One region of the Candidatus Pelagibacter sp. HIMB1493 genome, then DNA from elsewhere that is predicted to be linked to it. Evidence: riboswitches for the same ligand, from Rfam matches in the RefSeq annotation. Region 1 holds a riboswitch; the other holds the start of a gene.
What was found. Region 1 has a riboswitch for glycine ahead of gcvT (glycine cleavage system aminomethyltransferase GcvT). Riboswitches for the same ligand answer to the same signal wherever they lie in the genome.

Region 2: another riboswitch for glycine. It lies ahead of ACTTBK_RS07375 (malate synthase G); the one in region 1 lies ahead of gcvT (glycine cleavage system aminomethyltransferase GcvT).

What each region holds. Positions count from the first base shown of each region.
Region 1 is NZ_JBNAIP010000001.1:795,631-799,640, forward strand. It holds gene gcvP (aminomethyl-transferring glycine dehydrogenase) at 1-1,443, opposite strand, end outside; gene gcvH (glycine cleavage system protein GcvH) at 1,443-1,823, opposite strand; gene gcvT (glycine cleavage system aminomethyltransferase GcvT) at 1,823-2,923, opposite strand; glycine riboswitch at 3,002-3,091, opposite strand; gene ACTTBK_RS04325 (DMT family transporter) at 3,123-3,995, opposite strand; gene ACTTBK_RS04330 (biotin-dependent carboxyltransferase family protein) at 3,995-4,010, opposite strand, start outside.
Region 2 is NZ_JBNAIP010000001.1:1,385,308-1,389,317, forward strand. It holds gene recR (recombination mediator RecR) at 1-110, shown strand, start outside; gene ACTTBK_RS07375 (malate synthase G) at 97-2,259, opposite strand; glycine riboswitch at 2,339-2,426, opposite strand; gene ACTTBK_RS07380 (acetyl-CoA carboxylase carboxyltransferase subunit alpha) at 2,531-3,625, shown strand; gene secA (preprotein translocase subunit SecA) at 3,629-4,010, opposite strand, start outside.

The DNA.
Region 1 (4,010 bases):
AAGCATCTCTGTTTCTGAATGATATGAGTTAAAAACAGGATGTTCTAAGTATTTAGAGGTTCTCAGTAAATTTTTTGGTAAATTAGGTAAACTTACTGTTGGATCTTCTTTTTTAATAGACTCGGCTGCATTAAAAATTTTCAACAATTGATTTACTCTATAAACGTTTTTCTTTTCATCAAAAGAAACTGCTAACATTTCTGAATTTACTCTTCTAATGTTTACTTTTTGATCTAAAGCATTTTTATAGATTTGATCAGTCTTATCTTTTGTTACAATTGTAACTGTATCAAAGAAATGATCTGAATAAATTTCATATCCAGATTGTTTTAATTTATCTGCAAAATTTTTAGCTAATTGAGAAACTCGTTCTGCAATAGTTTTTATTCCATCTGGTCCGTGGTAAATTGCATATGCCGCTGAAACAATTGCTAACAATGCTTGAGCAGTACAAATGTTACTTGTAGCTTTATCTCTTCTAATATGTTGCTCTCTTGTTTGAAGTGATAATCTGTAAGCTTTATTTCCATGTCTATCTACTGACACACCAATAATTCTTCCTGGCATAGACCTTTTAAACTCGTCTTTAGTTGCAAAGAAAGCTGCATGAGGTCCACCATAACCCATTGGTATTCCAAACCTTTGTGAACTTCCAACTGCAATATCAGCACCTAATTCTCTTGGTGTTTTTAGTAGTGCTAAAGCTAATAAATCAGAAACTAATACTGCTTTTCCATTTTTTTTATGGATTTTACTAATAGCTTCACTTGGATCTTTGATGTCTCCTAAAGTTCCAGGATATTGAAGAATTCCACAAACTAAATCCTCTTTAAGTTGATCCAATACTTTATCTTCGTTACCAACAAGTACTTTTAATCCCATTGGTTCTGCTCTTGTTTGAATTACATCAATTGTTTGTGGATGACAATTTTCAGAAACAAAAACTAAATTACTATCCTTTTTATTTAATCTATGACTTAATCCCATAGCTTCTGCGGCTGCTGTTCCTTCATCAAGTAACGATGCATTTGCAATGTCCATGCCTGTGAAATCAACAATCATTTGTTGGAAGTTTAGAAGCATTTCCAATCTTCCTTGTGCTACTTCAGGCTGATAAGGAGTATAAGAAGTATACCAGCCTGGATTTTCTAAAATATTTCTTAAAATTACATATGGAGTGTAAGTTCCATAGTAACCCATACCAATAAAATTTGAATAAATTTGATTTTTTTTTGAAATCGCTTTCAGTTTTCTTAATGCTTCATACTCAGAATTAGACTCTCCTATATTTAATCCATCTTTCAATTGTATCTTTTCTGGAACTGTACTTTTAATTAAATCATCTAATGAATTATAATTGAGTTCCTTCAGCATTTTATTTTGATCTTCTTCTGAAGGCCCAATGTGTCTTTTTAAAAAGTCTTTTTGTGAGTTATGTAACATTAGCTAGCACTCTCCTTTGCAAATTTATCGTATTCTTCTTTGTTCATTAAGCTGTCCATTTCTGAACTGTCTTTTAATTTAAGTTTAAAAAACCAAGCTGATCCCTCAGGGTCTTCATTAATTTTTGCAGGATCATCTACTATAGCTTGGTTAGTATCTACTACTTCACCACTTACAGGAGTATACACATCACTTGCAGCTTTAGTTGACTCAACAACCCCTGCTGTGCCATCTTTTTCAACGCTTGAACCTTTTTCAGGTAACTCAGCAAAAACAATATCTCCCAACATTTCTGTTGCATGTTTTGTAATTCCAATGGTTGCAACATCGCCCTCCACTGTAATCCACTCATGCTCTTTTGAAAATTTAACTTCACTCATTAGTTTACTCCTTTCACATAACTTTTTTTATAAAATGGTAACCCACAAACACTTGCAGGATGTTTTTTTCCTCTTACTTCTAGTAAAACTTTTGTATCAACTTTAGAAAACTCTTTATCAATATAGCCCATTGCTATTGGACCATTTACACTTGGTCCAAAAGTTCCGCTTGTAACCTCACCAATAAGTTTTTCTGACTCATCAAATATTTTAGTTTTTTCTCTAGCAATCAATCTTCCTTCTGGCTTAATCCCAATTCTAATTTTAGAGGTACCCTCTTGTATTTCTTTCATAATTTTATCAGAACCAACAAATCCACCATTTGAAATTCTCTCTTTAGAAATTGCCCACTTTAAGTTTGCTTCAATTGGTGTTTTTTCTGTATCAAGTTCATGTCCATATAAGCATAATCCAGCCTCTAATCTCAAGGTATCTCTTGCCCCAAGTCCTATAAGTTGTGCTCCTTTTTCCATCAAATTCTGAGTAAATCCTTCAGCTAAATCGTTGTTAATAGATACTTCAAAACCATCCTCTCCAGTATAACCAGACCTTGTAACAAAAGCTTTTTGATCTTTATAATCAAACCAGTTCCCTGTCATAAAATTAAGTTTTTCAACACCTTCTATTATGTCATTTAAAATCTCAACTGACTTTGGACCTTGAATTGCAATTAATGCTCTTTGATCATCAAGAACCATTTCATATTTACTTTTCAGTAAATCTGATAAAATTTTAAAATCATTATCTTTGCATGCTGCGTTTAAAATAATTAAATATCCTTTTTCAATTTTAGTAATTATTAAATCATCATAAATTCCAGCACTATCGTTCATTAAAAAACTATATTTAGAACAGTTTTGTTTCAAATTTTTTAAATCAAGTGGAAAAATTTTTTCAAGATCAGCAGTTAAGTCATCTCCACCATGAATAAATAATTGACCCATATGAGACACATCAAAAATACCTGCATTTAATCTTGTAAATTTATGTTCTTCAACAATTCCTTTGCTGTATTGTATGGGCATTTCATATCCAGCAAATTCTACAAATTTAGCTTGGTTATCTTGATGAAGTTTATTTAAAGATGTTTTTTTTCCCATACTAACTCTGTCGTACCCATCTGTATTTTTGCCTGAGAGTTTTACTCCTTCGGCGAGAACTCAATCTCTTTCCAGAGTTAATATAATACGGTCCTTTTACCTGAGAGTTTCCTGGGCGGTTGCTCCTTCGGTGTCACAAAGTTTGTGATCTCTCCCGTTAACAAATATTCTAATAAATACTGTTTAATGTCAAATGTTATTAGATCGCTTTTTTTTCTGAGGTATATAAATTGTAAAATTGAAGTAAAACTGCAAAAATAACTATTGATCCTCCAATTATTACTATGAAAGGCGGTTGCTCATTTATAAACAACCATGCCCATAAAGGACCTAGTACTGCTTCTGTTAACATTATGATTCCAACCATTGCTGATGGTGTTCTTTGAGCTCCAATAGTAATAAATATAAAACCTAATCCTAATTGTAAAAAACCAGCTAAAAATCCTAAAAAGATATCGTTTGGAGATATCATTATTTTTTCTGACATTAGATAACCAATTAACAAAGCAAAAACTCCTGCAACAAATTGAGCAGGAACCATATCAACAGTTGGATATTTTCTTACAACTAAAATTAAAGTAGCAAATGATATTGGCATTATGAAAGCTGCAATATTCCCAGACATTTGACCTGGAGATAAAGAGCTTCCAACCATTAGAAGTATTCCTGAGATTGCAAGAATTATTGAAGTCAGAGTGATTGCTGAAATTTTTTCTTTTAAAAAAAAGTAACCGAATATTGCTAAGAAGATTGTTTGTGTTTGAATAATAAAATTAGCATTAGCAACTGTTGTGTTATACATCGCAAATACATAACCGCTAAAACCAAGTGATAAAATAAATCCACCAAAGAAACCAGGAAATCCTAAATTATAAAAGGATCTAAATACTTGTTTCTTATAAGTTAAAGTTAAATACAAGCTAATAACTATTAGGAAGAATACCGTTCTCCAAAATAATATTTGCCAAAGGGTTGCTCCCTCAAATGATTTTACAATCAAACCTCCAAAACTGAGGCTACATGCACCTAAAAAAACTAAGAAGGGTCCAGGAAGTTTTCTAATAATATTCATTATATTTGATTAAGT
Region 2 (4,010 bases), 590 kb from region 1:
CAAAACTTGCACAGGGTTTACCTGTAGGTGGTGAAATTGAAAGTTTAGATGATGGGACTTTGTTTTCTGCTTTTAAAAATCGGTCTAATTTAATTTCTAATTCAGATTAGACTTTTTAGTAAGTCTATTTAAATGCAGTAAGGGTTCAGTATAACCAGATGGCTGTTCTTTTCCTTTAAACACCAAATCACATGCAGTTTGAAATGCAATTGAATTTTCAAAGTTATCACTCATTCTTACGTAATTAGTGTCATTTTTATTTTGATCATCAACAATTTTAGCCATGTCTTTAAGAATTTCTACAACTTGAATTTTTGTTGTAATTCCGTGATGTATCCAATTTGCAATATGTTGAGATGAAATTCTAAGTGTAGCTCTATCTTCCATCAAACCTACGTTATTTATATCTGGTACTTTGGAGCACCCAACTCCTTGATCGATCCATCTGACCACATAACCTAATAAAGTTTGAGCTGAGTTAGAAATTTCTTTATTAATTTCATCCACAGACCAATTTGGTCTATCAGCAGTAGGTATTGTTAAAAGATCATCAAGCTTTGCTTGTTCTCTATTTTTAATTTTTTGTTGTTCATCAAAAATATTTAATTCATGATAATGTAGCGAATGCAAAGCTGCAGCAGTTGGAGATGGAACCCATGCACAATTTGCACCTGCTTTTAAATGCCCAGTTTTTTGCTCCATCATATCTTTCATTTTATCAGGCATTGCCCACATTCCTTTTCCAATTTGAGCTTTTCCAGAAAATCCACATTTTAAACCAATATCAACATTGTTGTTTTCATATGCTGTAATCCATTTTGAAGTTTTCATGTCACCTTTTTTAATCATTGGACCAGCTTCCATAGAAGTGTGCATTTCATCACCAGTTCTGTCTAGAAAACCTGTATTTATAAAGAAAACTCTATTTTTTAACGATCTAATGCACTCTTTTAAATTAGCTGAGGTTCTTCTTTCTTCATCCATTATTCCAATCTTGCATGTGTATTTTGGTAAACCTAAAACTTCTTCAACTTTTGAGAAAAGCAAATCAGTAAATGCAGTTTCATCTGGTCCATGCATTTTTGGTTTCACGATATAAATAGAACCAGTTCTTGAATTGATTTTTTTCTTAATATCATGAAGGGCTGCAGCTGTAGTAATGAACGCATCCATTATTCCTTCTGGAACTTCACTACCATCTTTTAAAATTATTGATGGATTAGTCATTAAGTGACCAACATTTCTAACTAGCAGCAAACTTCTTCCATGAAGCTTTAAACCTTTTCCATCTTTTGAAACATAGCTTCTGTTAGGGTTAAGTTTTCTCTCAAATAGTTTTCCCTCTTTTTCAAATTTTGATTTTAGATCACCCTTCATCAGACCTAGCCAATTTCTGTAACAAACAATTTTATCTTCTGCATCTACAGCAGCAACACTATCTTCATTATCACATATAGTTGACACTGCAGATTCTAAAATTATGTCATTAATTCCAGCATGATCTTGTTGAGCCGCAAAAGCTCTTGAGTCTTTTAAAATTTCTATATGTAAATTGTTATTTTTTAAAATTATAGCAGATGGGTTGTCAGCTTCACCCCTATGGCCAATAAACTTATTCTCATCTACCAAATCATAAATATCAGCGCCTTTTAAAGCTTTAAATTTTCCATACTTAACCGCAAAACTTGTAATTTTTTGCCAACTCAATCCAGCTAATGGAAAATATTTATCTAAAAAATCTCTTCCATATTTTATTACCATCTCACCTCTTAATGGGTCGTATCTTTCAGATACACTATCTTCTGATTGTTCAATTACATCTGTTCCATACAGACTATCGTATAAGCTCATCCATCTAGCATTAGCAGCATTTAATGCGTATCTTGCATTCATTACTGGTACAACAAGTTGAGGTCCAGCAATACTTGTTATTTCTTCATCAACATTTTGAGTAGATATTTCAAAATCGTCACCTTCTTCTTTCAGATAACCAATTTCTGTTAGAAATTTTTTATATTCTGACAAATTAAATTCATTTCCCTTATTTTTTATATGCCAATTGTCTATTTGTTTTTGTAAGTCTTCTCTAAATTTTATTAATTCTTTATTTTTAGGTGCTAATTCATTGACTGTTTTCTCGAACCCTGACCAAAAATTGTCAACAGATAGACCTGTTTCTTTTAATAGCTCGTCACTTACAAATTGAGAAAGCTTTTCAGATACTTTTAAAGTATTTATATTTATATATTTTTCTTGCATATCACCTAAATTACCCCATCTGTATTTTTGCCTGAGAGTTTTGCTCCTTCGGCGGAATTAATTCTCTTTCCAGAGTGTTATGCAACTATCGGTCCTTTTTACCTGAGAGTTTCCGGGGTGGTTGCTCCTTCGGTGCTAAATCTATTAGTCTCTCCCGACAGTAAAATATGTATCTTCTTCTAGAAAAGAGTCAATTAATAACAATTACACTTTAAATTAAATATCATTTTATTGCCTTTTTTATGAATTAACCATCCGCTATAACCATATTATGAAAAATTATCTTAATTTTGAAACTGAGATTAAAGATTTAGAGACAGAATTGGAAAAATTAAAAGATCCCTATAATCAAGAGGGATTGTCAGAAGTAGATACGCAAAAAATTTCAAAAACACAAGTTGAGTTAGATCAAAAATTAAATGATATATATTCAAACCTTGATCCATGGCAAACTACCATGGTTGCAAGACATGAAGACAGACCAAAGTCTAAATTTTTCATAGATAATTTATTCGAAGATTTTATTTCTCTATCTGGAGATCGTTATTATGGTGAAGATAAATCTGTACTTACAGGTTTTGCAAAATTTAATGGTTATTCGGTTTTGGTTATTGGCCAAGAAAAGGGTGAGGATTTAGATAGTAGAATCGAAAGAAATTTTGGGATGATGCGACCTGAGGGTTACAGAAAAACTATTCGATTAATGAATTTAGCAAATAAATTTAAAATTCCAATTATCTCTTTTGTAGATACGCCAGGTGCTTATCCTGGTGTTGGTGCAGAGGAAAGAGGTCAAGCTGAGGCAATAGCAAAATCAATTGAATGTTGCATGGAACTTAAGGTGCCAAGTATCGCAATAATTATAGGTGAAGGTGGTTCAGGTGGTGCGATTGCATTAGCATCTTCTAACAAAGTTATCATGCTAGAAAATGCTATTTATTCAGTTATATCTCCTGAAGGCTGTGCAACTATATTGTGGAGAGATCCAAAAAAAATGCTTGATGCAGCAAAAGCAATGAAACTCTCTGCAAAAGATTTATTAAAATTAAAAGTCATAGATGAAATAATCCCAGAACCATTAGGCGGTGCTCATAGGGATAAAGATCTGATGTTAGATAATGTTAGAGAATCTATTTCTAAAAATTTAGATCAATATAAAGAAATGTCATCAGAAGAAATAATGAATGAAAGAAAAAATAAGTTCTTAAAAATTGGAAGAAATGATGGTTTCATGAATAATGCAGAAGATTTAAGCAATTTGACTATTAAAAAAAATAATTTTGATAATATTTTTAAGTCAAAAAAATTATTATTTGGTATTGGTGCAGGTTTATTATTGATAGCTTTCTTATTTTTTCTTGTTTAAGAATTACAAAGCTCCATGGCAATGTTTAAACTTCTTGCCTGATCCACAAAAGCAAGGTTCATTTCTTCCCATTTTTTTGGTTTGTGGTTTTGGATTTACTCTTTCCTCATTGGAAGATCTTTCTTCTGTTATAACTTTTAAATTCATTAAAATTGTCACGTAGTCTAATTTTAGTTTTTCTAATAAATTTGAAAATAAATCAAAAGCTTCTTTTTTATATTCAACTAAAGGATCTCTTTGACCGTAAGATCTTAATCCAATCACTTGTCTAAGTTGTTCTAAATATTGTATATGTGATTTCCAATTTAAATCTATTGTTTGCAAAAATATTCTTTTTTCGATTTCTTTTGCATGCTGCTCGTTTAGAACTTTAATTCTTTCATTA